One region of the Streptomyces sp. NPDC028314 genome, then DNA from elsewhere that is predicted to be linked to it. Evidence: riboswitches for the same ligand, from Rfam matches in the RefSeq annotation. Region 1 holds a riboswitch; each other region holds the start of a gene.

Region 1 (9,854 bases):
GTGGCGGACCAGAAGTACCCGATCGACTTGTCGAACCGCCGGGTCAGCTCCAGCCCGGACGAGGGCTTCTCGAGCAGGGCGGTGAGGATGGCGTGCGGGAGCGACATGCGGTCATCCTAGGTTCGGAGCCCGGCACGGCCCTCCCGGTCCCCCGCGGCGACGGCCCGGCCGGGGTTCAGGCGAGCGCCGCGAGCGCCTCGGGGGTCTTGGGGCCGGCGGCGTCCGGCCCCAGCAGGTCCCGGGCGCGGAGGAAGGCCGTCACCGCCGGCGACCAGGCCTGGCGCAGGCCCGCCGAGGCCAGCAGGTCCGGGTCCGAGAGCAGGGCGGCGGCGGGGCCGACGCGGATGCCCGCCGGAGTGAGGACCGCCGCGTCGTCGGCCCAGCGGACCGCCAGGTCGACGTCGTGCGTCGCCATGACGACCGTGGTCCCGCGGGCGCGCAGCCCCGCCAGCACGTCCAGCAGCCGCTCCTGCCCGTCCGGGTCCAGGCCGGCCGTCGGCTCGTCCAGGATCAGCACCCGCGGAGCCATCGCCACCGCGCCCGCGATCGCCGCCCGCTTGCGCTGCCCGTACGAGAGCAGGTGCGTCGGCCGGTCCCGCAGCGCGGTGATGTCCAGGGCGGCGAGCGCCGAGTCCACGCGGGCCCGCACCTCGTCCGGAGCCAGGCCCAGGTTCATCGGGCCGAAGGACACGTCCTGTTCCACCGAGGCGGCGAACAGCTGGTCGTCCGGGTCCTGGACCACCAGCTGCACCGCCGTGCGCAGCCGGGTCAGCCCGGCGCGGTCGTACGTCACCGGCGCGCCGTCGAGCCGCAGCGCGCCCGAGCCCGGCCGCAGGCCCCCGCTCAGCAGCCGCATCAGGGTGGTCTTCCCGCTGCCGTTGCGGCCCAGCAGGACCAGGGCGCGGCCCCGCGCGATGCCGAAGTCGACGCCGGAGAGGACCTCGGGGCCGTCCTCGTAGGCGTATCCCGCGCCGGCCAGTTCCACCAACGGGTTCACAGGTACAGCCCCTTCAGGGTGAGGGTCAGGGTGATCAGGAAGGCCAGGAGCGCCCCCGACGCGGCCAGGAACCGCCAGGACAGCGCCGCCTCGGGCACCAGCACCCGCAGCGTGCCGTCGTAGCCGCGGCCCGCCAGCCCGTCCTGGAGCCGCGCCGCGCGGTCGAAGGCCCGTACGAAGGAGGTCGCCGCGAGCCCGGCCAGCGAACGCCACGCCGCGGCCCGGCCGGTGTGCCCGAGCCGGGCCGCCTGGGCCCGGCGGACCTGGGTCATCGAGTCCAGCAGCAGGAACCCGATCCGGTACATGACCAGGGCCACGTCGACCACCGGCGCCGGGACGCCGGCCCGGACCAGCCGGGGCAGGGCGTCCGACACCGGGGTGGTGAAGGCGAACAGCAGCACCCCGAGCGAGGCCGCCGAGGTGCGCAGCAGCAGTTCGGCGGCGTGCCGGGGCCCGTCGGGCGCCAGGGAGAGCGGCCCGGCCGGGCCGCCCACCGCGAACAGCAGCGGCAGGGCCCCGGTGAAGCAGAACCCCAGCGGGATCCGGAAGGCCCGCCACAGCTGCCGCCCGGCGACCCCGGCGGGCCCGAGCAGCACCGCGAGGGTGGCCGCCGCGACCAGCGGGCCGCCGGGCCAGGGCGGCAGGGCCACGGCCGTGACGGTCAGCCCGAATCCCAGCAGGGCCTTCTCCAGCGGATGGCGGCGGCGCCAGCGGCTGGAGTGCGCCGCCACGTCGATCGGCAGCACCGCCTACGACTCCGTGGTGTCGGCCGACCGGGCTTGGGCGAGACCCTGGCGGCGGCCCTTGCGGACGCCGAAGTAGTACGCGAGCACGCCCGCGCCGAGGGCCGCCTGGAGGGCGAACAGCGCCGACTCGACCTCCCCGGACGGGGGCTCGTACAGGGGGGAGAACCACGGCTCGTAGTCCGGCTTGAGCTCGGTGATGGCCGCCTCGGCCTGCGCGTCGGCGCCGGTGAACGGCTCCTCCTTGCCCTCGCCCAGCCCCAGCGCGATCGGGAGCACGGCCAGCGCCGCCACCAGGAGCAGCAGCAGGAGGTTGATCTTCGTGTTCTTGGTCATCCCGCTCATCAGACCGCCGCCTCCTGCTTGTTCCCGGTACGGGCGGTCAGCTTGGCGACCCCCAGCCGGACCAGGTCCGACTTGCTGGACTGCATCAGCAGCCGCATGACGAGGACCGTCAGCAGCCCCTCGCTCACCGCCAGCGGGATCTGCGTGACCGCGAAGATCCCCCCGAACTTCGCGAGGGCGCCGAGGAAGCCGGTGCCCGGGTCGGGGAAGGCCAGCGCCAGCTGGACGCTGGTCACGCAGTAGGTGACGAGGTCGGCGAAGAACGCGCCGAAGAACACCGTCACCATCAGGGGCAGGCCGGACTTCTTGAGCAGCCGGTAGACCCCGTAGCCCGCCCACGGCCCGGCGATCGCCATGGAGAAGGCGTTCGCCCCGAGGGTGGTGAGCCCGCCGTGGGCCAGCAGCAGCGCCTGGAAGAGCAGGGTGATCGTGCCGAGCACCGCCATGATGGGCGGCCGGAAGAGGATCGCCCCGAGTCCGGTGCCGGTGGGGTGGGAACAACTGCCCGTCACGGAAGGGATCTTCAGTGCGGACAGGACAAAAGTGAATGCTCCGGACGCACCGAGCAGCAGCGTGCTCTCGGGATTGGCCTTCACCTCGCGGGTGAGGGCGCGGACCCCGTGTATGACAAAGGGAGCGGACGCGGCGCCCCAGGCGACCGCGTGCAAGGGGGGCAGAAAGCCCTCGGCAATATGCATGAGTGGGGAGACCTCTCCAGCACCTCGTGGATGGACGACGCGCCCTGACCGGTCTCCTGGCTCACGGGTACTGATGCCCTGACTCCGCCTTCCCGGGGCCGTACGGTCTCCCGCGCGGGCCCAGTGGCTTCCCGCGAGGGAGTGGAGCCGGACTTCCCGATCACAGTGGCGAGGGCCGCACCGGTTTCCCACCGGTTTCCCGAACACCAAGGCCCGATGACCCTAGTCGGCCACGCGGACCGCTAACAACCCGACCGGTCGCGGCCGGCTGGCGGGCGGCGCCCGGCCGTGGGCAGGGTGGGGGAGTGGCCGACGACTACGACTACTCAGACCTCACCGCCGTCTACGTGAACTGCACGCTCAAGCGCTCACCCGAGACCAGCAACACCGAGGGCCTGATCGCCAGGAGCCGCGCGGTCATGGAAGCGGCCGGCGCCCGGACCTCCCTGATCCGGGCCGTCGACCACGACATCGCCACCGGTGTCTGGCCCGACATGACCGAGCACGGCTGGGAGAGCGACCAGTGGCCCGTGCTCTACAGCCAGATCATGGACGCCGACATCCTCGTGCTGTGCGGACCCATCTGGCTCGGTGACAACAGCTCCGTCATGAAACAGGTCATCGAGCGGCTCTACGCCTGCTCCTCGATTCTGAACGACCGCGGCCAGTACGCCTACTACGGGCGGGTCGGCGGCGCACTGATCACCGGCAACGAGGACGGCGTCAAACACTGCGCCATGAACATCCTCTACAGCCTCCAGCACCTCGGCTACGCCGTCCCGCCGCAGGCGGACGCGGGCTGGATCGGCGAGGCCGGACCGGGCCCCTCGTACCTCGACCCGGGTTCGGGCGGCCCCGAGAACGACTTCACCAACCGGAACACCACCTTCATGAGCTGGAACCTGATGCACCTGGCCGCCCTGCTCAAGCGGGCGGGCGGAATCCCCGCGCACGGGAACCAGCGCTCGCTGTGGGACGCCGGGTGCCGCTTCGACTTCCCGAACCCCGAGCACCGCTGAGGGCTGTCCCGGCGCTCAGGCCGGCACCTCCGCCAGCGCCGACTCCGGCTGCGCCGGCAACGGCAGCGCGTTCATCCGCCGGCAGCCGTCCAGCGCCTCCTCCAGCAGCGCCCGGGCCGCCGCCGCGTCCCGTCGGCCAGGGCGAGGCGCGCGGACGGCCCCACCGGGCCCGGGGCGTGCGACCCCCGGGCCCGGTGACCGGTCAGCAGGTGGCGGGATGCGGGAAGTCGACGACGAACCGCTCCGGCGCGTGCAGCACGGAGGTGTTGTACGTGGGCGGGGTGTCGAAGGCGGCGCCGAAGGTCACGTACCCCTCGAAGTCGCCCGTGTAGGCCAGGCCCTTGAGCTTGTTCAGGTAGATCTTCTGCAGCCGGGGTCCCTGGTAGACGTTCTGCCCCGCGTCGGTGTGCCCGGCGGCCGGGTGCAGGCGGATCTCCAGGAAGTACTTTCCGGCCAGCGGGACGGGCTTGCCCGACCCGTCGTAGATCAGCTCGGAAACGGGTGTGACGGTGACCGGGGGAGCGGATCCCTGAAGGTCGATGACGAGCCGGTCGTAGGTGCAGTGCCCGCCCCAGCGGGCGTTGGTGACCAGCGTGGTGGACAGGGTGCGGGTGGCGGCGGACGCCGGTGCGGCGAACGCGACGCCCGAGGCGAGCAGCGAGCCCGCGACGAGTGCGGTGAGCTGACGGCGACGTAGGTGGTTCATGACGTCCCCCCGATTCTCCAGAGACGGGGACAGCGGTTTCACAGGGGAAGACACCTCGCGGGCGCCGACGGTTGCACGGAATCCGGCACGAGTCTCACGACCGGGGTCCCCGCCCTCCGGAGCGGCCCCCGGCGCCGCCGGGCGTCACCGCGGCAGCAGGGCGCTCAGCTGGGCGTCGAGGTCGTAGTGGCGCGTCTCCTGCCCGCGCGGGACCAGCTCGACCATCCGGCGGCAGAGCTCCCGTACGTCCTTCGCGCGGGCGGAGATCACACAGCCGTGCTCGCCGGCGCGCAGGGCCAGGAAGACCCGCGGCTCGGTGCCGGCCCAGCGAGGCCACACCTGTATGTCGCCCTCGCCCGTGGCGCAGGTCTGACCGTCGAGCAGCAGGTCCCGGGAGAACACCCAGCGCGCGATGTGCACCCCCGCGCCCTCGAAGTCGACGCAGAGCTCGTAGGGCCGGTCCGAGCGGTACACGAAGGCCCCCCGCACCGGGACGGGGGCGGGCGAGGTCTCCAGCCGGAGCCGCAGGACACGGTGTTCCGTGGTGGCCATGGGGGGTTCGCCTCTCTGTCGGCGCGGGGCGTTCTTCGGCCCCCCTGATCAAGCTAGCCCACGTCCGGCCCCGCTCCCCGGGCCGAAGGTCCCGAGCCGGACGGGCCGCCCGGCCCCTCTTGCGCGGGGGCCGGAACGCGAGCGGGCCCGCCCTCCGGGGGGAGGGCGGGCCCGAACCGGGGGTGCGCCGGGCGCGCCGGCCGGCGCGACCGCGCCGGGGTTCAGCCCGGCGTCCGGTTCAGCACTCGATGACGTTGACCGCGAGGCCGCCGCGGGCGGTCTCCTTGTACTTGACCTTCATGTCGGCGCCGGTCTCCTTCATGGTCTTGATGACCTTGTCGAGGGAGACCTTGTGGGTGCCGTCGCCGCGCATCGCCATCTTGGCCGCGGTGACGGCCTTGACCGCCGCCATGCCGTTGCGCTCGATGCAGGGGATCTGGACCAGGCCGCCGACCGGGTCGCAGGTCAGGCCGAGGTTGTGCTCCATGCCGATCTCGGCCGCGTTCTCCACCTGCTCCGGGGTGCCGCCCAGCACCTCGGCGAGGGCGCCGGCCGCCATGGAGCAGGCCGAGCCGACCTCGCCCTGGCAGCCGACCTCGGCGCCGGAGATCGAGGCGTTCTCCTTGAAGAGCATGCCGATCGCGCCCGCCGCGAGGAGGAAGCGGACCACGCCGTCCTCGTCCGCGCCCGGCACGAAGTTCATGTAGTAGTGCAGGACCGCCGGGATGATGCCCGCGGCGCCGTTGGTGGGGGCGGTGACGACCCGGCCGCCCGCCGCGTTCTCCTCGTTGACGGCCATCGCGTACAGCGTGGCCCACTCCATGGCGTGCGCCTGCGGGTCGCCCTCGGCGCGCAGCTGGCGGGCGGTGCCGGCGGCGCGGCGCTTGACCCGCAGGCCGCCCGGCAGGATCCCCTCGCGGGACATGCCGCGCGCGACGCAGGCCTGCATGACGCGCCAGATCTCCAGGAGGCCCTCGCGGATCTCCTCCTCCGTGCGCCAGGCCTTCTCGTTCTCCAGCATCATCGAGGAGATCGACAGGCCGTTCTCGTTCGCCAGCCGCAGCATCTCGTCACCGGAGCGGAAGGGGAACCTCAGCACCGTGTCGTCGAGCTTGATCCGGTCCTCGCCGACCGCGTCCTCGTCCACGACGAAACCGCCGCCCACCGAGTAGTACGTCTTCTCCAGCAGCGGGGTGCCCGAGGCGTCGTACGCGAAGAGCGTCATGCCGTTGGCGTGGTAGGGCAGGGAGCGCCGGCGGTGCAGGATCAGCTGGTTCGGCTCGTCGAAGGCGATCTCGTGGGACTCGCCTATCTCGGCGCCGAGGAGGCGCAGCCGGCCGCTCTGGCGGATGCGCTCGACCTCGGCGTCGGCCGTCTCCACGTTCACCGTGCGGGGGGAGTGCCCCTCCAGGCCCAGCAGTACGGCCTTGGGCGTGCCGTGGCCGTGGCCGGTGGCGCCGAGGGAGCCGAAGAGTTCCGCGCGGACGGACGCGGTCTGGGCGAGGACACCGTCCTTCTTCAGGCGGGTCACGAACATGCGCGCCGCCCGCATCGGGCCGACCGTGTGGGAGGAGGAGGGGCCGATGCCGATGGAGAAGAGGTCGAAGACGGAGATGGCCACGGTGGCGGACTCCCTTGTCTGCTCGTGGGGTGGGAGGGGGCAGGAGAGGCGGATTGGTCGGATTTTGTCCGGCAGCTGAGCTTAACGCGGTGAGGTGAACAGCTCGGCTGCCGGACGGGGTGGGAAGCTTTCGGTCAGGCGTGGGTCAGCTCGCGCTCCGGTGTGGCCGTGGCGGCCCCGGGGCCGTCCAGCACGGGGTCCGGGCCCGGCAGGCCCGCGTGGTGGGCCCTGACCCCGGCGCGGACGGCCCGGAAGTACGTGACCAAGGCCATGGCGGCCAGCAGAGCGATGTCGTAGCCGCCCGGTACGGGCGCCGCGGCCGCCGCCCGAGGTGGTGACGGCGGTCACGGCCGCGGTCCAGCCGTTCGGGGCGAAGCCGCCGTGGGCGGTGAAGTTCTCGGTGCGGAAGCCGGAGGCGATCAGCGCGACGACGGCCGCGATCCACACCGCCCAGCCGGGGAAGGTGTCCGTCCTGATGGGGATGCCGACTATGTGCCGCTTTTTGCATGATTCAGGGGCGATGGGTGGCATCCGCTGGGGCAGCGGTCATGAAAAGGGCCCGGCCCTGTGGAAAACACGGCCGGGCCCTGCCCGCTCGCTACAGCGTCGGGTACAGCGGGAACTGCGCGGCGAGCGCCGAGACGCGCGCCTTCAGGTCCTCGGCGTCGTAGGCCGGCTTCAGGGCCTGCGCGATGATCTCGGCGACCTCGGTGAAGGCCTCGGCGTCGAAACCGCGGGTGGCCAGCGCCGGCGTGCCGATCCGCAGGCCCGAGGTCACCATCGGCGGCCGCGGGTCGTTCGGGATGGCGTTCCGGTTGACCGTGATGCCGACCTCGTGGAGGCGGTCCTCGGCCTGCTGGCCGTCGAGCTCCGAGTTGCGCAGGTCCACCAGGACCAGGTGCACGTCGGTGCCGCCGGTGAGGACGTCCACGCCCACGGCCTTGACGTCGTCCTGGACCAGACGGGCGGCGAGGATCTTCGCGCCCTCCAGGGTGCGCTCCTGGCGCTCCTTGAACTCGGGCGAGGCCGCGACCTTGAAGGAGACGGCCTTGGCCGCGATCACGTGCTCCAGCGGACCGCCCTGCTGACCCGGGAAGACCGCGGAGTTGATCTTCTTGGCCAGCTCCTGCGTCGACAGGATCACGCCACCGCGCGGACCGCCGAGGGTCTTGTGCGTGGTGGTGGTGACGACGTGGGCGTGCGGCACCGGGTTCGGGTGCAGACCCGCGGCGACCAGGCCGGCGAAGTGCGCCATGTCGACCATCAGGTAGGCGCCGACCTCGTCCGCGATGCGGCGGAAGGCGGCGAAGTCCAGCTGGCGCGGGTAGGCGGACCAGCCCGCGACGATCAGCTGCGGCTTGGACTCCTTGGCGAGGCGCTCGACCTCGGCCATGTCGACCTGGCCCGACTCGTCGACGTGGTACGGGACCACGTTGTAGAGCTTGCCGGAGAAGTTGATCTTCATGCCGTGGGTCAGGTGACCGCCGTGGGCCAGGTTCAGGCCCATGATCGTGTCGCCCGGCTTCAGGAGCGCGAACATCGCGGCGGCGTTCGCCTGCGCACCGGAGTGCGGCTGGACGTTCGCGGCCTCGGCGCCGAACAGCGCCTTGATGCGGTCGATCGCGATCTGCTCGACCACGTCGACGTGCTCGCAGCCACCGTAGTAACGGCGGCCCGGGTAGCCCTCGGCGTACTTGTTGGTCAGGACCGAGCCCTGGGCCTCCATGACGGCGACCGGAGCGAAGTTCTCCGACGCGATCATTTCCAGGGTCGACTGCTGGCGCACGAGCTCGGCGTCGACGGCGGCGGCGACGTCCGGGTCGAGCTCGTGGAGAGGGGTGTTCAGTACAGACATCAGGATCCCCTGGGGTCAGTTACCGGCGGTGAGCTTGGCGTAATCGTCGACGGAGAGCAGGTCGGACGGCTCCTCCGTGACGCGTACCTTGAAGAGCCAGCCACCCTCGAACGGGGCCGAGTTCACCAGCGACGGGTCGTCCACGACGTCCTGGTTGGCCTCGACGACCTCACCGGTGACGGGGGAGTACAGGTCGCTGACCGACTTGGTCGACTCCAGCTCGCCGCAGGTCTCGCCCGCGGTCACGGTGTCGCCGACCTCGGGGAGCTGCGCGTAGACGACGTCACCGAGCGCGTTGGCCGCGAACTCCGTGATGCCGACCGTCGAGACGCCGCCCTCGGCGTCCGACAGCCACTCGTGCTCCTTGCTGTAACGCAGCTGCTGGGGGTTGCTCATGACCTGATTCTCCTGGATGCGGGGGAGTGGATACGAACAGTGGTCTTGCGTACCGAGACGGCGCGCGGACAGGCGGCCGTACGGGTGAACCGTCCGGCTCGGGCTCTGCACGGGCCGCGGCGGGGTTACTTCTGCCGCTTGTAGAACGGCAGCGCCACGACCTCGTACGGCTCATGCGTACCGCGAATGTCGACGCCGACACCGGAGGTGCCGGGCGCGGCGTGCGCCGCGTCCACGTACGCCATCGCGATCGGCTTGCCCAGCGTCGGGGACGGCGCGCCCGAGGTGACCTCGCCGATGACCCGGCCGTCCGCGACCACCGGGAACCCGGCGCGCGGTACGCGGCGGCCCTCGGCGATCAGGCCGACCAGCTTGCGCGGCGGGTTGGAGGCGGCGCGCTCGGCGGCGGCCTCCAGCGCCTTGCGGCCGACGAAGTCGCCTTCCTTCTCGAACTTCACGACCCGGCCCAGACCCGCGTCGAACGGGGTGAGGGAGGTGGTCAGCTCGTGCCCGTACAGCGGCATGCCCGCCTCCAGGCGCAGGGTGTCGCGGCAGGACAGCCCGGCCGGGACCAGGCCGACGCCCGCGCCCGCCTCGGTCAGCGCCTGCCACAGCTGCACGGCGTGCCCGGGGGCGACGAACAGCTCGAAGCCGTCCTCGCCGGTGTAGCCCGTACGCGCGATCAGCGCGGGCACCCCGGCCACCGTGCCCGGCAGGCCGGCGTAGTACTTCAGACCGTCCAGGTCGGCGTCGGTCAGCGACTTCAGGATGCCGGGGGACTCCGGGCCCTGCACGGCGATCAGCGCGTACGCGTCGCGGTCGTCGCGGACCTCGGCGTCGAAGCCGGCGGCGCGCTCGGTGAGCGCGTCCAGGACGACCTGGGCGTTGGAGGCGTTGGCGACGACCATGAACTCGGTCTCGC
Region 2 (9,854 bases), on a different contig from region 1:
CGCCGGATAGGGCACGTAGAAATCCGGCAGTTGGAACGGCTGTGTCACGGCGGGGTGGGCCTTTCGGTACGAGGGTGCGGGGGGCCCGTGGCTGCGGCCCCCCGCACGAGATCAGCACTGCCCTACCCCTGTTGCCCCTGGGATAAGGGGGAGTTCACTGCTTCAGGTGACGGACGGGTCGTTCCGCGGCGCGGGGACCTGGCGGGGGATAGAAGGGGTGGCCCCGGGGCTCTCCGCGTGCTCGCGGAACTGGTCCGCCTGCATCCGGAACATCGACGCGTACCTCCCCTCCAGGGCCAGCAGCTCCTCGTGGCCGCCCTGTTCGACGAGCCGCCCCTCGTGCAGCACGTAGATGACGTCCGCGAACCGCACCCCGGACATCCGGTGCGTGACCAGCACCACCGCCCGCTGCGGTCCGGCCAGCCCGCGGATGCTGTCGAAGGCGGCGATCTCCGCCTCCGGGTCGAGGGCCGAGGTCGGCTCGTCCACGACGATCACGCGGGCGTCGCGGTAGCGGGTGCGGGCCAGGCCGAATTTCTGCCACTGCCCGCCGGAGAGCTCCGAGGCGCCCCTGAACACCCGCGCGAGCAGGGTCTCGTAGCCGTGCGGCAGCTTGTCGACGATCCGGTCGGCCCCCGCGTACCGGGCGGCGGCGGCCACGGCGGCGGCCCCGTCCACGGCCCGGTCGGGGTCCTCCTCGCCGGGCCTGCCGATGGCGATGTTGGTACGGGCGGTCACCGGCCAGCGCTCGAAGTCCTGGGTGAGCAGCGCGACCCGGTCGAAGACCTGCTCCCGGTCGGCGTCGCGCACCTCCACCCCGTCCCAGGTCAGCGAGCCCGTGTCGGGCAGGTGCAGCCCGGCCAGCAGTTTGACCAGGGTGCTCTTGCCGGAGCCGTTCTCCCCGACCAGGGCGACGACCGTGCCCGCCTCGATGGTCAGCGAGACCCCGGTCAGGGCGGGCTCCGCGCGGTCCGGGTAGCCGAAGCCGACGTCGGTGAGCCGGATCGTGTTGAGCCGCTCGGGCAGCGCCAGCCCGCCGGCCGGGATGGCCCGGCGGGCCGCCGCGGCGACGAACCGCTCCAGGTCCCGTACGTACAGGGACTCCTCGTGCAGGGTGTTGGTGGTGGCGACGAGCGCGCCCAGGCTGGCCGAGCCGGTGCGCACCGCGATCACGGCGGTGCCTGCGACGGCGAGGTCCATCCGGCCGGAGACGATGAGGGCGCCCATCGCCGCGTAGGTGATCAGGGCGGCGGCGCCGGAGAGCGCCGCCGCCAGCAGTTCGGTGGCGGCCTTGTCCCGGGCGAGGCGGGTGGCCTCGACCTCGGCGTGCTCGGCCATGTTGCGGTAGTGGCCCAGCAGGTAGCGGCCGACGCCGTGCACCCGTACCTCGGGGGCCGAGGTGCGGGAGATCAGCAGCTGGCCGATGAGCCGGGCGGCCCGCACGTGCTCCACCCAGGTCATGACCGACAGGTAGCGGCGCTGGGCCACCCGCATCGCGCCCCAGCCCCGCGGCGCGGCGATCAGCAGCAGCATGGGCAGCAGCAGCGGGTGCAGCACAGTCAGCACCCCGGCGGTGGCGACCAGGGAGATCAGCCCGCCGAGGGTGGCCACGCAGGCGCCCACGGTCCGGCGGGCCGAGGGCGGCCCCCACTGGGCGCTGTCCAGGAGCCGCCGGAACTCCCCGTCCTCGATGGCTTCGAGCTCCACCTCGACGGCGGCGTTCAGGTACTGGACCTGCGCGGCCCGTTCGACCTTGGGCTCCAGCCGCCCGGCGGCCGCCGTGGACCGCGAGGCCAGGACGGCGCCCAGTACGGCCACCAGCGCACCGACGGCCAGGGCGGGCAGGGCGTCGTGCAGCCGGTCGGCGGGGCTGCCCGCGCCGAGCAGGGTACGGAGCACCTCGCTCAGCACGAGCAGTCCGACGGCGGAGGTGACCCCCTGCCCGGCCTCGGCGGCGGCGACGGTCAGGAGGGCGGGCCGGTCGGTGTCCCAGGCGAGCCGAAGGGTGCCGCCGACCATCCGGGGCATGGAGCGCAGGGTGGTGATCAGCCGGCTCTCCAGCTGGGCGTACTCGTGGTTCGCCCAGCCCGCGTCGTAGCGCAGGGGCCCGCCGAAGAGCCGCCGTTCGCTCTCGGAGACGGCGGCCTCGGAGGGCGAGGGACGTTTGAGGAGCCTCATGCCGGGCCACCTCCGCCCGGTCGCGGGTCGAACACCACATGAACGTGCACGGATCGCAAGATTCCTCCCGAGGTGCGGTGGCTGCGAGCTGACGCCGGAAGAACGTGGCTGCTCAGAGCGGCGTCACGGGAGGAGGGGAGCGAACGACCGCACACAGTTGCGGGCGGGCGGCCGAGCCCAAGGGGCGGACGGGACAGGGCCCGTGACGCGGCGTTCGAACCACCCGGAGGTGGGGACACCCCCCTTCGAGGGATTGCGCGTCGACCCGCGCGGCGGGAGCGCAGCGGCCGGCCGGCGAGCCGGCGCCGACACGGGTGCGGGCCCCGGCCAGGTCTCCCCGGTCCAGGGCCCGCACGGCGTGGCCCGCCGCAGCGGTGGCGCATCGGCCCGCTCTGCGGCAGCCGCCGCCGCTACTCGGCTTCGGCCTCCAGATTGCCCTCCGTGTCCAGGTACACCTGGCGCAGGGCTTCGAGGATCTGGGCGTCGGGCTTCTCCCACATGCCGCGCGACTCGGCTTCGAGCAGCCGCTCGGCGATGCCGTGCAGCGCCCAGGGGTTGGCCTCCTCCAGGAAGGCGCGGTTCTCCGGGTCCAGGACGTACGTCTCGGTCAGCTTGTCGTACATCCAGTCGGCGACCACGCCCGTCGTGGCGTCGTACCCGAAGAGGTAGTCCACCGTCGCCGCGAGCTCGAAGGCGCCCTTGTAGCCGTGGCGGCGCATCGCCTCGATCCACTTCGGGTTGACCACCCGGGCGCGGAAGACCCGGGAGGTCTCCTCGACCAGCGTGCGCGTCTTGACCGTCTCCGGGCGGGTGGAGTCACCGATGTACGCCTCGGGGGCGGTGCCCCGCAGCGCGCGGACGGTGGCGACCATGCCGCCGTGGTACTGGAAGTAGTCGTCCGAGTCCGCGATGTCGTGCTCGCGCGTGTCGGTGTTCTTCGCGGCGACCGTGATCCGCTTGTACGCCGTCTCCATCTCGGTGCGCGCTGGACGGCCCTCCAGACCGCGGCCGTACGCGTACCCGCCCCACACCGTGTAGACCTCCGCGAGGTCGGCGTCCGTCCGCCAGTCGCGCGAGTCGATCAGCTGGAGGATGCCGGCGCCGTAGGTGCCCGGGCGCGAGCCGAAGATACGGGTCGTCGCGCGCCGCTCGTCACCGTGCTCGGCCAGGTCCGCCTGGGCGTGGGCCCGGACGAAGTTCTGCTCCGCGGGCTCGTCCAGCGAGGCCGCGAGCCGTACCGCGTCGTCCAGCAGGCCGATCACGTGCGGGAACGCGTCCCGGAAGAAGCCCGAGATGCGCAGGGTGACGTCGATGCGCGGGCGGCCCAGCTCCTCCAGCGGGACCGGCTCCAGACCGGTGACGCGGCGCGAGGCCTCGTCCCAGACCGGGCGGACGCCCAGCAGCGCCATGGCCTCCGCCACGTCGTCGCCGGAGGTGCGCATCGCGCTCGTGCCCCACAGCGACAGGCCCACGGACGCGGGCCACTCGCCGTTGTCGGTGCGGTAGCGGCCCAGCAGCGAGTCCGCCAGGGCCTGGCCCGTCTCCCACGCGAGGCGGGAGGGGACGGCCTTCGGGTCGACCGAGTAGAAGTTCCGGCCGGTCGGCAGCACGTTGACCAGGCCGCGCAGCGGGGAGCCGGACGGGCCCGCCGGGACGAAGGAGCCGTCCAGGGCGCTGACCACGTGGGCGATCTCGTCGGTGGTGCCGGCCAGGCGCGGCACGACCTCGCGGGCCGCGAAGTCCAGCACGGCCGCCACGTCCGCCGAGTGCCCGGCGGCGACCTCGGCCACCGCCTCCGGGGCCCAGTCCGCGTCCTCCATCGCCTGCACCAGCGCGCGGGCCGTCTCCTCCGCCTGGTCGGCGGTGGTGCGGGTGGCCGCGGACTCGTCGAGGCCGAGGGCCTCGCGCAGGCCGGGCAGGGCCGTGGTGCCGCCCCAGATCTGGCGGGCGCGCAGGATCGCGAGGACCAGGTTGACCCGGGACGCACCGGTGGGGGCGCCGCCGAGCACGTGCAGACCGTCGCGGATCTGGGCGTCCTTGACCTCGCACAGCCAGCCGTCGACGTGCAGCAGGAAGTCGTCGAAGCCCTCGTCGTCCGGGCGCTCTTCGAGCCCCAGGTCGTGGTGGAGCTTCGCGGCCTGGATGAGCGTCCAGATCTGCGCGCGGATCGCGGGCAGCTTCGCCGGGTCCATCGCGGAGATCTGCGCGTACTCGTCCAGGTGCTGCTCCAGACGGGCGATGTCGCCGTACGACTCCGCGCGGGCCATCGGCGGCACCAGGTGGTCGACCAGGGTGGCGTGCACCCGGCGCTTGGCCTGGGTGCCCTCGCCCGGGTCGTTGACGAGGAACGGGTAGATGAGGGGGAGGTCGCCGAGCGCGGCGTCCGGGGCGCAGGACGCGGACAGGCCCGCGTTCTTGCCCGGCAGCCACTCCAGGTTGCCGTGCTTGCCCAGGTGGATCATCGCGTCGGCGCCGAAGCCGCCGTCCTCGGCGCGGGCCTGGATCCAGCGGTACGCGGCCAGGTAGTGGTGCGAGGGCGGCAGGTCCGGGTCGTGGTAGATCGCGATCGGGTTCTCGCCGAAGCCGCGCGGCGGCTGGATCAGGATGAGCAGGTTCCCGCGGCGCAGCGCCGCCAGGACGATGTCGCCCTCGGGGTTGGCCGAGCGGTCGACGAACATGTTGCCCGGCGCCTCGCCCCAGTGCTCCTCGACCTGCTCGCGCAGCTCCGCGGGAAGCTGCCCGTACCACCGCTTGTAGTCGGCGGCCGGGATGCGGACGGGGTTGCGGGCGAGCTGCTCCTCGGTGAGCCAGTCCTGGTCGTGGCCGCCGGCCTCGATCAGGGCGCGGATCAGCTCGTCGCCGTCACCGGAGACCAGGCCCGGGATCTCCTCGACGGGGCCGAAGTCGTAGCCGCCCGCGATGAGGGTGCGCAGCAGTTCCACGGCGCTTGCGGGGGTGTCGAGGCCGACCGCGTTGCCGATGCGGGAGTGCTTGGTCGGGTAGGCCGACAGGACCAGCGCGATCTTCTTGTCCCGGCGCTCGATGTGCCGCAGCCGGGCGTGGCGTACGGCGATCCCCGCGACCCGCGCGGCCCGCTCGGGGTCCGCCACGTAGGCGGGCAGGCCGTCCTCGTCGAGCTCCTTGAAGGAGAACGGGACGGTGATCAGCCGGCCGTCGAACTCCGGCACCGCGACCTGGGTGGCGGCGTCGAGCGGGGACAGGCCCTCGTCGTTCTCCTCCCAGGCGCTGCGGGAGCCGGTCAGGCACAGGGCCTGGAGGATCGGCACGCCGAGCGCGGCGAGCGCCCCCGCGTCCCAGGACTCGTCGTCGCCGCCGGCCGAGGCCGTCGCGGGGCGGGTGCCGCCCGCCGCGAGGACGGTGGTGACGATGGCGTCCGCGGACTCCAGCTCGGCGATCAGCTCCGGCTCCGGCGTGCGCAGGGAGGAGACGTACAGGGGGACCGCCTGGGCCTCCTGGGCCTCGACGGCCTCGCAGAGGGCGTGCACGAAGCCGGTGTTGCCGCTCATCTGGTGGGCGCGGTAGTAGAGCACCGCGATCCGCGGGCCCTCGGTCCGCTGCGGGGTGCGCTCCAGCGGGCCCCAGGTGGGGGCCGCGGCCGGGGGCTCGAAGCCGTGTCCGGTGAGCAGGACGGTGTCGGAGAGGAACCGCGCCAGCTGGTCCAGGTTGGCCGGGCCGCCGTGCGCGAGGTAGCCGTGTGCCTCGGCGGCGATGCCGATCGGGACGGTCGAGGCCTCCATCAGCTGGGCGTCCGGGGCCTGTTCGCCGGTCAGCACCACGACCGGGCGGTGCTGGCCGGGGGCCAGCAGCAGGTCGAGGCCGTCCTGCCAGGCGCGCAGGCCGCCCAGGAGGCGTACGACGACCAGGTCGGCCCCCTCCAGGAGGCCGGGCAGGTCGTCCAGGGGAAGGCGGGAGGGGTTCGCGAACCGGTATGGGACGGGGCCGTCCGCGGCGCGGGCGCTGAGCAGATCGGTGTCGGACGTCGACAGCAGCAGGATCATGCGGCGGCAGCCTTCCTCGGGGTTTCCGCGCCCCGGGCAGTGAGGACAGCGGGAGTTCCTGACTCACCCCGCCGATCGCTCCGCGGGGTTCACAGTGGCGGGACCGCGCCGGAATCTCACCGGGCTTCCTCCCATGTCGCCGTCCTCGGCGACGGCGGGCCGTTTGGCCTGCCGAAAGGTCATCCTAGGCGGCCGTGGCGCTGCGCTGGCTCGGCGGGGTGGGGTGGGCGGTTGGGCGCGGCGCCGTTGCCGGGGCTCTGCCGTGATGCTGCGCTGGCTCGGGGTGGTGGGTTGCCGGGTGCGGCGCCGTTGCCGGGGCTCTGCCCCGGACCCCGCGCCTCAAACGCCGGCGAGGCTGGAGGTGCCTGGCGGGGTTGGATGTGCCTGGCGGGGTTGGATGTGTCCGGCGGGGGTGGATGTGCCTGGTGGGGCTGGGCGGGGTGGTGACGGACACAGGTCGGGGCGTCGTAATGGTGGGTATGCTCGCGGCCATGCCCACGCCCCCCTCCGACGCATCGCGGGACGAACCCGTCATACGGGACCGTGGCGACGCCTGCCCCGGCGCGCTGCGGCTGCATGCGGCGGACGACGGGTTCCTGGCGCGGGTCCGGATTCCGGCGGGCCTGCTCACGGCCGGCCAGGCGGACGCGCTGGCGCTCGCCGCCGACCGGTTCGGGGACGGGCACCTGGAGCTGACCTCGCGCGGCAACGTCCAGCTCCGCGGGCTCGCGGACGGCTGCGGCGGTGCGCTGGCGGAGCTGCTGGACGCGGCGGGCCTGCTGCCCGCGCCGGGCCACGAGCGGGTACGGAACATCGTGGCGACCCCGCTGTCCGGACTGGAGGGCCCTGCCCGGCCCGACGTGCTGCCCTGGGCCGTGGAGTTCGACCGGCTGCTGTGCGCCGGCTCCCGGGCGACCGCCCTGTCCGGGCGGTTCCTGTTCGCCTTCGACGACGGGCGCGGCGACGTGGCCGCGCTGGGCCCCGACGTGACCGTGCTCGGCAGGCCGGACGGCCGGGCGCTGGTCCGCCTGGGCCGGGCCGCCGACGCCGTGGAGCTGGCGGCGGCGGACGCCCCCCGGGCGGCGCTGCTGGCCGCCGGATACTTCCTCGACACCGCCGAGGCGGCCGGCACCCGCGCCTGGCGGGTGTCCGAACTGCCCCCCGAACACCCCCTGGAGGCGGCGGAGTTCGCCCGGCGGCTCGAAGCCGCCGGGATCGCGGCCGAGCCCTGTGGCGAGGTGGCCTGGCCGTACGCGCCCCCGCCCCGGCCGGGGGGCGCCGGCGGCCGCGCGGCCCTGTGCGTACTGCCGCCGCTGGGACGGCTGAGCTCCGCCCAGTGGCGGGTCCTCGCGGAGGTGGCCGGCGAGGGGCGCGGCGAGCTGCGCGTCACCCCGTGGCGCAGCGTCGTGCTGCCCTCGGCCGATGCCCGGCGGCCGGCCCCCGGCGCGGACCGCATCGAGGGCGCCGGGCTGGTCACCGCCCCGGACAGCCCCTGGGAGACCGTCACCGCCTGTACGGGACGGCCCGGTTGCGCCAAGTCCCTCGCGGACGTGCGCGCCGACGCGCGGGCCGTCGCGGAGCGGGCGCGCGGGCCGCTGCCCGTGCACTGGTCAGGCTGCGAGCGGCGCTGCGGGCATCCGCGCGGCGCCGCCTGGGTGGACCTGGTCGCCACCCCGGCCGGGTACCGGGTCGCCGCACCGGGCCGCCCCGTACGGCAGGACGTACCGGCCACCGAACTTGCACAGGCCCTCGCGGCCGCCCGTCAGACCCCCGAAGCCCCCGAACCGCAGTGAAGAAATGAGCGAGTGCACCGTGTTTGAGTACGAGAAGGACGGCGCGGCCATCTACCGCCAGTCCTTTGCCACGATCCGCGCCGAGGCGGATCTCTCCGGGCTGCCCGCATCGGTCGCCCAGGTCGCGGTGCGCATGATCCACGCCTGCGGGATGACCGACCTGCCCCAGGACCTGGGCTACACCCCGGAGGTCGTACTGCGGGCGCGCGCCGCCCTGGAGGCCGGCGCGCCCGTCCTCTGCGACGTACAGATGGTCGCCAGCGGGGTCACCCGCAAGCGGCTGCCGGCCGGCAACGAGGTCGTCTGCACCCTCTCCGACCCGGCCGTGCCGGAGCTCGCCGCGAAGATGGGCACCACGCGCAGCGCCGCCGCGCTCGAAGTCTGGCGCGACCGGGGCCTGCTGGAGGGCTCGGTGATCGCCGTGGGCAACGCCCCGACCGCGCTGTTCCGGCTGCTGGAGATGATCGAGGAGGGTGCCCCGCGCCCCGCCGCCGTCATCGGCGTCCCCGTCGGCTTCATCGGCGCGGCCGAGTCCAAGGACGCGCTCGCCGCGCACTCCTCGGGGCTCGACCACCTGATCGTCCGGGGCCGGCGCGGCGGCAGCGCGATCGCCGCGGCGGCCGTCAACGCCATTGCGAGCGTGGCCGAATGAGCGCCGAAGCGAGGACTGCGGGCAAGCTCTACGGGGTCGGGCTCGGTCCCGGCGACCCGTCCCTGATGACCCTGCGCGCCGTCGAGGTGATCGCGGAGGCGGACGTCGTCGCGTACCACTCGGCCCGCCACGGCCGCTCCATCGCCCGCTCGATCGCCGCGAAGCACCTGCGCGCGGACCACGTCGAGGAGCCGCTGGTCTACCCGGTCACCACCGAGACCACCGACCACCCCGGCGGCTACCAGGGCGCGATGGAGGAGTTCTACGAGGCCTCCGCCGCCCGCCTGGCCGCACACCTGGACGCCGGCCGGACCGTGGCCGTGCTCGCGGAGGGCGACCCGCTCTTCTACGGCTCGTACATGCACATGCACAAGCGGCTCGCGGACCGCTACGAGGCCGAGGTGATCCCCGGCGTGACCTCGGTGAGCGCCGCCGCCGCCCGCCTCGGCACCCCGCTGGTGGAGGGCGAGGAGGTCCTGACCATCCTGCCCGGCACCCTGCCGGAGGAGGAGCTCACCGCCCGGCTCGCCGCCACCGACTCGGCGGTCGTGATGAAGCTCGGCCGCACCTTCCCCGCCGTGCGCCGGGCCATGGACAACAGCGGGCGGCTGGCCGAGGCCCGCTACGTCGAGCGCGCCACCATGGAGGGGGAGCGCACCGGGGACCTCGCCGACACCGACCCCGACAGCGTGCCGTACTTCGCGGTCGCCGTGGTGCCCAGCCGGATCGGCAACCCGGGCAGCGTGCCGTCCGGCCCCGGCGAGGTCGCGGTCGTCGGCACCGGACCGGCCGGGCCGCTGTGGCTCACCCCCCAGACCCGGCGGGCGCTGGCCGACGCGGAGGTGCTGGTCGGCTACACCACCTACCTGGACCGGGTTCCGGTGAAGCCGGGCCAGATCAGGCACGGCTCCGACAACAAGGTGGAGTCGGAGCGCGCCGAGTTCGCCCTGGACCTGGCCCGGCGCGGCAAGCGGGTCGTGGTGGTCTCCGGCGGTGACCCCGGGGTCTTCGCGATGGCCACGGCCGTGCTGGAGGTCGCGGGGCAGGACGAGTACAAGGACGTGCCCGTACGGGTCCTGCCGGGGGTGACCGCGGCCAATGCGGCGGCCGCCGCGGCCGGCGCCCCGCTGGGCCACGACTACGCCACCGTCTCCCTGTCCGACCGGCTCAAGCCCTGGGAGGTCATCGCGGAGCGGCTGCGCGCCGCCGCCG
Region 3 (9,854 bases), on a different contig from region 1:
CGTACAGGGGTTCCTTGAACTCCTCGTAGAGGGACTCGGCGATCGCCGCGACCGTGTCCAGGCCGATCAGGTCGGCGAGCTTGAGCGGGCCCATCGGGTGGGCGCAGCCCAGTTCCATCCCGGCGTCCACGTCGGCGGGACTGGCGAAGCCGGATTCGGCCATGCGGATGGCCGAGAGGAGGTAGGGGATCAGCAGCGCGTTGACCACGAAGCCGGCCCGGTCCTGGGACCGGACCGTGGTCTTGCCCAGGGCGTCACGGGCGAAGGCCTCGACGGCGGCGACCGTCTCCCGGGAGGTGTGGAGGGAGGAGACGACCTCCACCAGCGGCAGCACGGGGACGGGGTTGAAGAAGTGCAGGCCCACCACCCGGTCGGCGCGGCGGGTGGCCATGCCGAGCCGCATGATGGGGATCGCGGAGGTGTTGGTGGCGAGGATCGCCTCCGGATCCTCCACGATCTTGTCGAGGCTGGTGAAGACGTCCGACTTGGCCTCGGGGTTCTCGGTGACGGCCTCGATGACGAGCTGCCGGTCGGCGAGATCCTCCAGGTCGCCGGTGAACACCAGGCGGGCCAGGGCGTCCTCGGCGGAGATCCGGTCGAGTTTGCCCCGCTGGACCGCGCGCTCCAAGGAGACGGCGACACGCTCCCGGGCGGCGCGGGCGGCGGTGGCGTCCGCCTCGGCGACGACGGTGTCGAGGCCGGCGCGGGCACACACCTCCGCGATGCCGGCGCCCATCTGGCCTCCGCCGACGACCCCGACGCGCAGGATGCGGGCCGGCTGCGCGGGGGCGCTCACGCGGACACCTGCGCGGCGGCGCGGCGCACGAGGTGGCGGGTGTAGGCCTCGGGGGTGAAGAAGGCGGGCAGCCGGACCGAGAGTGCGGTGTCCACGAAGACCTCCCGGGCTTCGAGCGCGAGCGCCTGCGGGTCCTCGGCCTCCAGGGCGGCGCATTCGGCGTCGAGGAGGTCGATGACCGTCCCCCGGTCCACCCTGTCGTGGCGGAGCCACTGCCAGATCTGCACGCGGGCGATCTCGGCGGTCGCGGCGTCCTCCATCAGCCCGTTCAGCGCGACGGCGCCGCTGCCGCGCAGCCAGGCGTCGAAGTAGCGCAGCGCCACGGCCACGTTGGAGCGGATGCCCTCGCGGGTGGGCGGGGCGGCGATCCGGCGGACGGACAGCAGGTCGGCGGGCGTGACCTCGACGTCCTCACGCGTCCGCTCCAGTTGGTTGGGCCGTTCCTCCAGGACTCCGTCGAAGACCTCGCGGCATACCGGTACCAGCCCCGGGTGGGCGACCCAGGAGCCGTCGAAGCCGTCCTCGGCCTCCCGCTCCTTGTCGAGGCGGACCTTCGCGAGGGCGGCGGTGTTGGCTTCCGCGTCCCGGCTGGGGACGTGCGCGGCCATGCCGCCGATGGCGTGGGCCCCGCGCCGGTGGCAGGTGCGCACGAGCAGCTCCGTGTAGGCGCGCATGAAGGGGGCGGTCATGGTGACCTTGGCGCGGTCGGGGAGCTGGAAGTCGGTGCGATGGCCGAAGGTCTTGATCAGGCTGAAGAGGTAGTCCCAGCGGCCCGCGTTGAGACCGGCGCTGTGCTCGCGCAGTTCGTGGAGGATCTCCTCCATCTCGAACGCGGCCGTGATCGTCTCGATGAGCACCGTCGCGCGGACGGTGCCGCGGGGGATGCCGAGGAGTTCCTGCGCGAGCAGGAAGACGTCGTTCCACAGGCGGGCCTCGTACCGGTTCTCCAGCTTGGGGAGGTAGAAGTACGGGCCGTGGCCGGCGTCGATCTGGCGCCGGGCGCAGTGGAAGAAGTACAGGCCGAAGTCGACGAGCGACGCGGACAGGGGGCGGCCGTCGGTCTCCAGGTGTTCCTCGGTGAGGTGCCAGCCCCGCGGGCGGACCATGATGGTCGCGAGGTTCTCGCCGAGGCGGTACTCCTTGCCCTCGGGGGTGGTGAAGTCGATGCGCCGTTCGATGGCGTCGAGCAGGTTGAGCTGGCCGCCGATGACGTTGTCCCAGGTGGGGGCCGTGGCGTCCTCAAAGTCGGCCATCCACACCTGGGCGCCGGAGTTCAGGGCGTTGACGGCCATCCGCCGATCGGGCGGGCCGGTGATCTCGACGCGGCGGTCGGTGAGGCCGGGTCCGGGCGGTGCGACCCTCCACCCGGGATCGTCGCGGACGGTGCGCGTGGCGAGCGGGAAGTCGAGCGGGGTGCCGCCGGCCAGGTGGCCCGAGCGGCGGCGGCGCTCCTTGAGGATCTCCAGGCGGCGGTCCGCGAACGCGGCGTCGAGCCGGCCGATGAACTCCAGGGCCTCGGGGGTGAGGATCTCCTCGTGGCGTTCACCCGGTGCACCGAGAACCTGGACACTGCTGGTCAGGGACGAGAGGGGCATGCGGTTCTCCTCAACGGGGGCGGTGGGTGCCCGAGGGGGACGTCCCCGGGCACCCGTCGGAAATCGGCTTGGCCGGCTGACTGAGTCGTCTAGTGGAACTGCTCTTCCTCGGTGGAACCGGCGAGCGCGGTGGTCGAGGAAGCCGGGTTGACGGCGGTGGAGACCAGGTCGAAGTAGCCGGTGCCGACCTCGCGCTGGTGCTTGACGGCGGTGAACCCCTGCGCCTGGGCGGCGAACTCGCGCTCCTGGAGGTCGACGTAGGCGGTCATGCCGTGCTCGGCGTAGCCGCGGGCCAGGTCGAACATGCCGTGGTTGAGGGAGTGGAAGCCCGCCAGGGTGATGAACTGGAAGCGGTAGCCCATCGCGCCGAGCTCGCGCTGGAACTTGGCGATCTGGTCGTCGTCCAGGGCCGCCTTCCAGTTGAAGGAGGGCGAGCAGTTGTACGCCAGCATCTGGTCGGGGTACTGGGCGTGGATGGCCTCGGCGAACTCGCGGGCCTGGGCCAGGTCCGGGGTGCCGGTCTCGACCCAGATGAGGTCGGCGTACGGGGCGTAGGCGAGGCCGCGGGCGATGACCGGTGCCATGCCGTTCTGCACCCGGTAGAAGCCCTCCGCGGTGCGCTCCCCCGTCGCGAACTGCGCGTCGCGCTCGTCGACGTCGCTGGTCAGCAGGTTCGCGGCCAGGGCGTCGGTACGTGCGATGACCAGGGTGGGGGTGTCGGCGATGTCGGCGGCGAGGCGGGCCGCGTTGAGGGTGCGGATGTGCTGCGAGGTGGGGACGAGCACCTTGCCGCCGAGGTGGCCGCACTTCTTCTCCGAGGCGAGCTGGTCCTCGTAGTGGATGCCGGCCGCACCGGCCGCGATCATGGCCTTGGTCAGCTCGAACGCGTTGAGCGGGCCGCCGAAGCCGGCCTCGGCGTCCGCGACGATGGGGGCCAGCCAGTCCGTGGTGTCCGCGCCGCCCTCGGCGGTGGCGATCTGGTCGGCGCGCAGCAGCGCGTTGTTGATCCGGCGCACCACCTGCGGCACCGAGTTGACCGGGTACAGGCTCTGGTCCGGGTAGGTGTGGCCGGCCTGGTTCGCGTCGGCCGCCACCTGCCAGCCGGAGAGGTAGATCGCCTGGAGTCCGGCCCGCACCTGCTGGACCGCCTGGCCTCCGGTCAGGGCGCCCAGGGCGTGGATGTAGTCCTGCTCGTGGAGCTGGCGCCACAGCCGCTCGGCGCCGCGCCGGGCCAGCGTGTGCTCCTCGCGGACACTGCCCGAGAGCCGGACCACGTCCTCGGCCGTGTAGGTGCGCTCGATGCCCGACCACCGCGGGTCCGTCGCCCAGCGCTGCTTGAGCTGCTCGGCCGCCGCCGTCGTGTTCGCCTCTGCCATGACCGTCACCGTTTCCATCCGTCGCTTGTCTTGCCAATGAGCCGGACCTGCACCTGGGCAGGCACCCTGGGGATTGGCACTCTGTGCCTGTAAAGGAGGTGCGGCCGCCGAACCCGGCTGCGGGCCGAAGCTGAGCAATGCTGCCGAGCCGCCGATTCGAGCTGCCAGGATCCCTGAAATCAGGGCGTGAATCAGGCCCGGCAGCCCGCCTCGGCCGCCAGGTCCGGCGGGCCGCAGCACCGACTCTGGCATTGACACTGAGTGCCATCAAGGAGGTACATCTGCCAAGCTTTGCGAATCTTCGAGGCCGGAATTGCCAAGGTTGCGAAGCCCCTCGGCCGCGCCTGCCCCCGTATCCTGGCGGCGCGTGTCCAACGGCGGAGGAGTGCGGTGAGCAAGACGTACGCGGGAGCACGGCTGCGGCGGCTGCGCGAGGAGCGGCGGATGACCCAGGCCGATCTGGCCAGGGTGCTCGCCATCTCGCCCAGCTACCTCAACCAGATGGAGCACGACTCCAGGCCGCTCACCGTTCCCGTACTGCTGCGGCTGACCGAGGCGTTCGGGGTCGATCCGGGGTTCTTCTCGGAGCGCGACACCAGCCGCCTGGTCGCGGACCTGCGCGAGGCGCTCGCCCAGCAGGTCGCCGAGGCCCGCGTTTCCCCGTCCGACCTGGCCGAACTGGCCACCCGGATGCCCGCCGTCGCCTCGGTCCTGCTCGATCTGGGCCGGCGCAGCCAGCTCCTGACCGAGCGCCTCGCCGACGCCGCCGACGGCCGGAACGAGGTGGCGGACGCGCCGCGCTCGCCCCACGAGGAGATCCGCGAGTTCTTCTACCGGCGGCAGAACTACCTCCATGACACCGATCTCGCCGCGGAGGCACTGGCCCGCGAGATCGGCATCCGCCCCGGGGACGTCATCCGCGCCCTGACCCGCCGGCTCTCCGACCGGCACGGGGTCGGGACCGCCGCGGACTCCGACCGGCTGCACCACTACGACGGGACCGCCCGGGTCCTGCACCTGTCGAACCGGCTTCGGCCGGGCCAGCAGGCATTCCGGATGGCCACCCAGCTGGCACTGATCGAGTACGGAGGTGAGCTGGACCGGCTCGCCGCCGAGGACTTCCCGCCCGGCTCCCCCGTTCACGCCCTGGCGAGGATCGGCATCGCCAACTACTTCGCGGCCGCGCTGATCCTCCCGTACACGGCCTTCCACACCGCCGCCGAGGAGTTCCGCTACGACATCGAGCGGCTCACCGACCATTTCGGGATCGGCTACGAGACGGTCTGCCACCGCCTGAGCACCCTGCAACGCCCCAGGCTGCGCGGGGTGCCGTTCTCCTTCGTCCGGGTGGACCGGGCAGGGAACATGTCCAAGCGGCAGTCGGCCACCGGATTCCACTTCTCCCGTGCGGGCGGCACCTGCCCGTTGTGGAACGTGTACGAGGCCTTCGCGGCGCCCGGCCGCATCCACGTCCAGGTGGCCGCCATGCCCGACGGGCAGCGCTACCTGTGGACCGCCCGCGCCGTCACCCGGCACCGGGGCGGCTGGGGCGAGCCCGGCAAGACCTTCGCCATCGGCCTGGGCTGCGAGATCCGGCACGCCTCCCGCCTCGTGTACGCCGACGGGCTCGACCTCGACAACAGGGCGGCGGCCACCCCGATCGGGATGGGCTGCAGGCTCTGCGAGCGCCTCGACTGCCCCCAGCGGGCCGTGCCGCCGCTCGGCCGGGCCCTGGCCGTCGACGAGAACAGCAGCACCTTCATCCCCTACCCGGTCAAGGGTGCCCCCGACCCGGCCCGGGGCTGACCGGGCCCCGCAGGCTCACTCCAGGCGGCGGGCCTCGCCCGCGGCCACCGGCTCGCCCGCCCGGACGGCGTGCAGGACGTGGGCGAGCACTTCGGCGCCGCGCACGACACGCGGTCCGGGGCGGTTGAAGTAGGCGGGCCCGTCCAGGACCCAGACCTCCCCGGCCCGTACGGCGGGCAGTTGGTCCCAGCCGGGGAGGGACGTCAGGAGGTCACGTTCCCGCAGGGTCCGCTCCGGCGGGAAGCCGCACGGCAGGAGCAGCACGACGTCGGGGCGGGCGGCACGAACGGCGTCCCAGGTCATCGGCTCGGTGTGCTCGCCCGGTGCGGCGAGAAGCGGTTCTCCCCCGGCGCAGGTGATCTGCTCGGGCACCCAGTGCCCGGCGGGCCACAGCGGGTCGAGCCATTCGATGGCCACCACCCGGGGCCGGGGCCGGCCGGCGGTCAGCCGCCGCACCTGCGCCAGCCGTGCCCGCAGTTCCGTGCGCCGCCGCTCGGCCCGCTCCCGTACGCCCAGCAGTTCGCCCACGGTGACCAGGCAGTCCAGTACGTCGTCGAGGGTGCGCGGTTCCAGGCTCAGGACGCGGGGTCCGGCGTCCAGCAGGCGCACCGCGCGCGAGACTCCCTCGTAGGACACCGCGCAGACGTCGCACAGGTCCTGGGTGAGCACGATCTCCGGTTCGAGCGCGGCGAGCGCCTCGGTGTCCAGGGTGTAGAGCGAGGAGCCCGAGTGGGCGGCCCCGCCCACGGCCTCGGAGATCTCCCGGCTGCTGAGTTCCTCCGCGGCGAACCCGGCCCTCGTGACCACCGGAACGCAGGCGACCGCCTCCGGCGGCCAGTCGCATTCGTGGGTACGTCCGACCAGGTCGGCGGCGAGGCCGAGGTCCGCCACGATGTCCGTGGCGGCCGGGAGCAGGGAGACGATGCGCATGCACCGACTGTAGGCGCGCGGTGGCGGGTCTGGACTTACTAGGACGTCCAACTATATGTTCGTGGCACAAGGTCCGCGGTGCAGGGAAGCCGGTGAGAATCCGGCACGGTCCCGCCACTGTGACCGGGGAGTGTGCTGCCATCCACACGCCACTGACGAGGTCTGTCGGGAAGGCGGGCGGCACGCGTGGATCCGGGAGTCAGGATACCGGCCGCGGAACGTTCCGTGTTGTCCACGAGGATGGAGCAGACACGCATGGCACCGGTTTGTACCCACGACCCTGGTGATCCGGCGGAGCGCGCACACCACCTGTCCACGCGCTCGTAGTTCTCACGGCCCCTCCCAGCGGCGCACCCCACCGGGTCCGTCCGCGGCCGGGCCGTGCCATCCCCGGATCCAACCTGACGAGAGCAGGCATCCATGGTCCGCGAACTCACCCATTTCATCGGCGGCAAGCACACCACCGGGGCGTCCGGCCTCTTCGCCGACGTGTACGACCCCAACACCGGCGCGGTCCAGGCACGCGTCCCGCTCGCCGGGCGCGCCGACACCGAGGCCGCCATCGCGAACGCCGAGGAGGCGCAGGCCGACTGGGGGCAGTGGAACCCGCAGCGCCGCGCCCGCGTCATGCTGCGCTTCCTCCAGCTGGTCGAGGGCGAACGGGACTCCCTCGCACGGCTGTTGTCGGCCGAGCACGGCAAGACCGTCGCCGACGCGCACGGCGACTTGCAACGCGGCCTGGAGGTGGTCGAGTTCGCCGCCGGGATCCCGCACCTGCTGAAGGGGGAGTTCACCGACAACGCGGGCACCGGGATCGACGTGCACTCCCTGCGCGCGCCGCTGGGCGTGGTCGCCGGGATCACCCCCTTCAACTTCCCCGCGATGATCCCCCTGTGGCAGGCCGCACCCGCCCTGGCGTGCGGCAACTCCTTCATCCTGAAGCCCTCGGAGCGGGACCCGTCCGTACCGCTGCGCCTGGCGGAGCTCTTCCTGGAGGCCGGTCTGCCGCCCGGTGTGCTGAACGTGGTCAACGGCGGCAAGGAAGCCGTGGACACCCTCCTCGAAGACCCCCGCGTGCAGGCCCTCGGATTCGTCGGATCGACCCCGATCGCCGCGCACATCTACGCCACCGCCGCCGCCCACGGCAAGCGCGCCCAGTGCTTCGGCGGCGCCAAGAACCACATGATCGTGATGCCCGACGCCGACCTGGACCAGGCCGTGGAGGCCCTGATCGGCGCCGGCTACGGCTCCGCCGGCGAACGCTGCATGGCCATCGCCGTCGCCGTCCCCGTCGGCGAGGAGACCGCGAACGCCCTGGTGGCCAGGTTGAAGGAACGCATCGCCACCCTGCGCGTCGGCCGCTCCGACGACCCCGAGGCCGACTTCGGGCCGCTGGTCAGCCGTGACGCGCTCGACCGGGTCGACCGCTACGTCGGCATCGGCGCCACCGAGGGCGCCGAACTCGTCGTCGACGGGCGGGGATTCACCCTGCCCGGCCACGAGAACGGCTACTTCGCCGGAGCCACCCTCTTCGACCGCGTCACCCCCGGCATGAGGATCTACCGCGAGGAGATCTTCGGCCCGGTGCTGAGCGTCGTACGGGCCGCGGACTACGAGGAGGCGCTGCGCCTGCCCACGGAGCACCCGTACGGCAACGGCGTCGCGATCTTCACCCGCGACGGCGACACCGCCCGCGACTTCACCCGCCGGGTGGGCGCCGGCATGGTGGGCGTCAACGTCCCGATCCCCGTCCCGGTGGCCTACCACACCTTCGGCGGCTGGAAGCGCTCCGGCTTCGGGGACCTGAACCAGCACGGTCCCGACTCCATCCGCTTCTACACCCGCACCAAGACCGTCACCTCGCGCTGGCCCTCCGGGGCCAAGGAGGGCGCGAGCTTCACCATCCCGACGATGGGATGAGCGCCGTGGCCACCCTCACCGAGGACCAGCTCGCCCTCGCCGAGGTCACCCTCGACTTCGCCCAGGAGCACCTCGCGCCGCACGCCGTCGCCTGGGACCGGGACAAGCACTTCCCCGTCGACGTCATCCGCAGGGCCGCGGTCCTGGGCCTCGGCGGCGTGTACGTACGGGAGGAGCACGGCGGTTCGGGGCTCGGCCGCGGCGACGGGGTCCTCGTCTTCGAGACCCTCGCGACCGGCTGCCCGTCCATCGCCGGATACCTCTCCATCCACAACATGGTCGCCTGGATGATCGACCGCTACGGAGACCGCGCACAGCGCGAGCGCTGGCTGCCCGGCCTCTGCACGGCCGACACCCTGGGCAGCTACTGCCTCACCGAACCCGGCGCCGGCTCCGACGCGGGCGCCCTGCGCACCCGCGCCGAGCGGGACGGCGACCACTACGTGCTGACCGGCGTCAAGCAGTTCATCTCCGGCGCCGGAGCCGCCGGGGTCTACGTCGTCATGGCCCGCACCGGGGAGGCCGGGCCCGGCGGGATCTCCGCCTTCGTCGTCGAACGGGAGGACCCCGGGGTCTCCTTCGGCCCGAACGAGCACAAGATGGGCTGGAACGCGCAGCCCACCCGCCAGGTCGTCCTCGACGGGGTGCGCGTGGCCGCCGACCGGCTGCTCGGAGCCGAGGGCGAGGGCTTCCGCATCGCCATGAACGGCCTCAACGGCGGCCGGCTCGGCATCGCCGCCTGCTCGCTCGGCGGTGCGCAGAGCGCCCTGGACCGCAGCCTGGCGTACCTCGCCGACCGCGAGGCCTTCGGCGGGCGGCTCCTGGACGCACAGGCGCTCCAGTTCCGTCTCGCGGACATGGCCACCGAACTGGCCGCCGCCCGCGCCCTGCTCCGGCAGGCCGCCCAGGCCCTCGACTCCGGCGATCCGCTGGCCCCTCGGCTGTGCGCGATGGCCAAGCGGTTCGCCACCGACACGGGCTACACGGTCGCCGACCGGGCCCTCCAGCTCCACGGGGGCTACGGCTACCTCGGCGAGTACGGCATCGAGAAGATCGTCCGCGACCTGCGCGTCCACCAGATCCTCGAAGGCACCAACGAGGTCATGCGCGTCATCGTCGCCCGCGGACTCACGGAGACCCTGCGATGAACAACGAATCCCCCCAAGACGACCACGTCCTGCTGCGTACCGAGGGCCACGCCGCGTACATCACCCTCAACCGCCCCGAGGCCCTCAACGCCCTCAGCCACCCCATGGTGCTCCGCATCGACGCGGCACTCGCCGCCTGGCAGCACGACCCGGCCGTCGAGACCGTCGTCATCCAGGGCGCCGGTGAACGCGGCCTGTGCGCCGGAGGCGACATCCGCGCCATCTACGACGATGCCAGGGCCGGGAACACCGCCTCGGCGGACTTCTGGCACGACGAGTACCG

What was found. A riboswitch is a leader RNA that binds a small molecule or an ion and turns the genes downstream of it on or off. The one in region 1 is predicted to bind cobalamin.
Region 2: it holds a riboswitch for cobalamin, as region 1 does, so the genes downstream of both, cobN (cobaltochelatase subunit CobN) here and ACZ4TG_RS14675 (energy-coupling factor ABC transporter permease) in region 1, are expected to answer to the same signal.
Region 3: it holds a riboswitch for cobalamin, as region 1 does, so the genes downstream of both, ACZ4TG_RS03645 (CoA-acylating methylmalonate-semialdehyde dehydrogenase) here and ACZ4TG_RS14675 (energy-coupling factor ABC transporter permease) in region 1, are expected to answer to the same signal.

The regions. Positions count from the first base shown of each region.
Region 1 is NZ_JBVHTP010000005.1:260,617-270,470, reverse strand. Features, by position in the region: gene ACZ4TG_RS14695 (PadR family transcriptional regulator) at 1-107, opposite strand, end outside; gene ACZ4TG_RS14690 (energy-coupling factor ABC transporter ATP-binding protein) at 176-997, opposite strand; gene cbiQ (cobalt ECF transporter T component CbiQ) at 994-1,743, opposite strand; gene ACZ4TG_RS14680 (energy-coupling factor ABC transporter substrate-binding protein) at 1,747-2,076, opposite strand; gene ACZ4TG_RS14675 (energy-coupling factor ABC transporter permease) at 2,085-2,783, opposite strand; cobalamin riboswitch at 2,813-3,009, opposite strand; gene ACZ4TG_RS14670 (flavodoxin family protein) at 3,089-3,802, shown strand; gene ACZ4TG_RS14665 (AMIN-like domain-containing (lipo)protein) at 4,005-4,508, opposite strand; gene ACZ4TG_RS14660 (SsgA family sporulation/cell division regulator) at 4,653-5,060, opposite strand; gene ACZ4TG_RS14655 (L-serine ammonia-lyase) at 5,299-6,681, opposite strand; gene ACZ4TG_RS14650 (hypothetical protein) at 6,816-6,953, opposite strand; gene glyA (serine hydroxymethyltransferase) at 7,280-8,536, opposite strand; gene gcvH (glycine cleavage system protein GcvH) at 8,552-8,932, opposite strand; gene gcvT (glycine cleavage system aminomethyltransferase GcvT) at 9,058-9,854, opposite strand, start outside.
Region 2 is NZ_JBVHTP010000025.1:33,022-42,875, reverse strand. Features, by position in the region: gene ACZ4TG_RS37225 (terpene synthase family protein) at 1-48, opposite strand, end outside; gene ACZ4TG_RS37220 (ATP-binding cassette domain-containing protein) at 163-2,178, opposite strand; gene cobN (cobaltochelatase subunit CobN) at 2,589-6,197, opposite strand; cobalamin riboswitch at 6,237-6,363, opposite strand; gene cobG (precorrin-3B synthase) at 6,689-7,990, shown strand; gene ACZ4TG_RS37205 (precorrin-8X methylmutase) at 8,010-8,642, shown strand; gene ACZ4TG_RS37200 (precorrin-2 C(20)-methyltransferase) at 8,639-9,854, shown strand, end outside.
Region 3 is NZ_JBVHTP010000001.1:800,080-809,933, forward strand. Features, by position in the region: gene ACZ4TG_RS03620 (3-hydroxybutyryl-CoA dehydrogenase) at 1-796, opposite strand, end outside; gene aceB (malate synthase A) at 793-2,391, opposite strand; gene aceA (isocitrate lyase) at 2,481-3,767, opposite strand; gene ACZ4TG_RS03635 (short-chain fatty acyl-CoA regulator family protein) at 4,158-5,573, shown strand; gene ACZ4TG_RS03640 (cobalamin-binding protein) at 5,589-6,503, opposite strand; cobalamin riboswitch at 6,563-6,733, shown strand; gene ACZ4TG_RS03645 (CoA-acylating methylmalonate-semialdehyde dehydrogenase) at 6,924-8,423, shown strand; gene ACZ4TG_RS03650 (acyl-CoA dehydrogenase family protein) at 8,420-9,571, shown strand; gene ACZ4TG_RS03655 (enoyl-CoA hydratase/isomerase family protein) at 9,568-9,854, shown strand, end outside.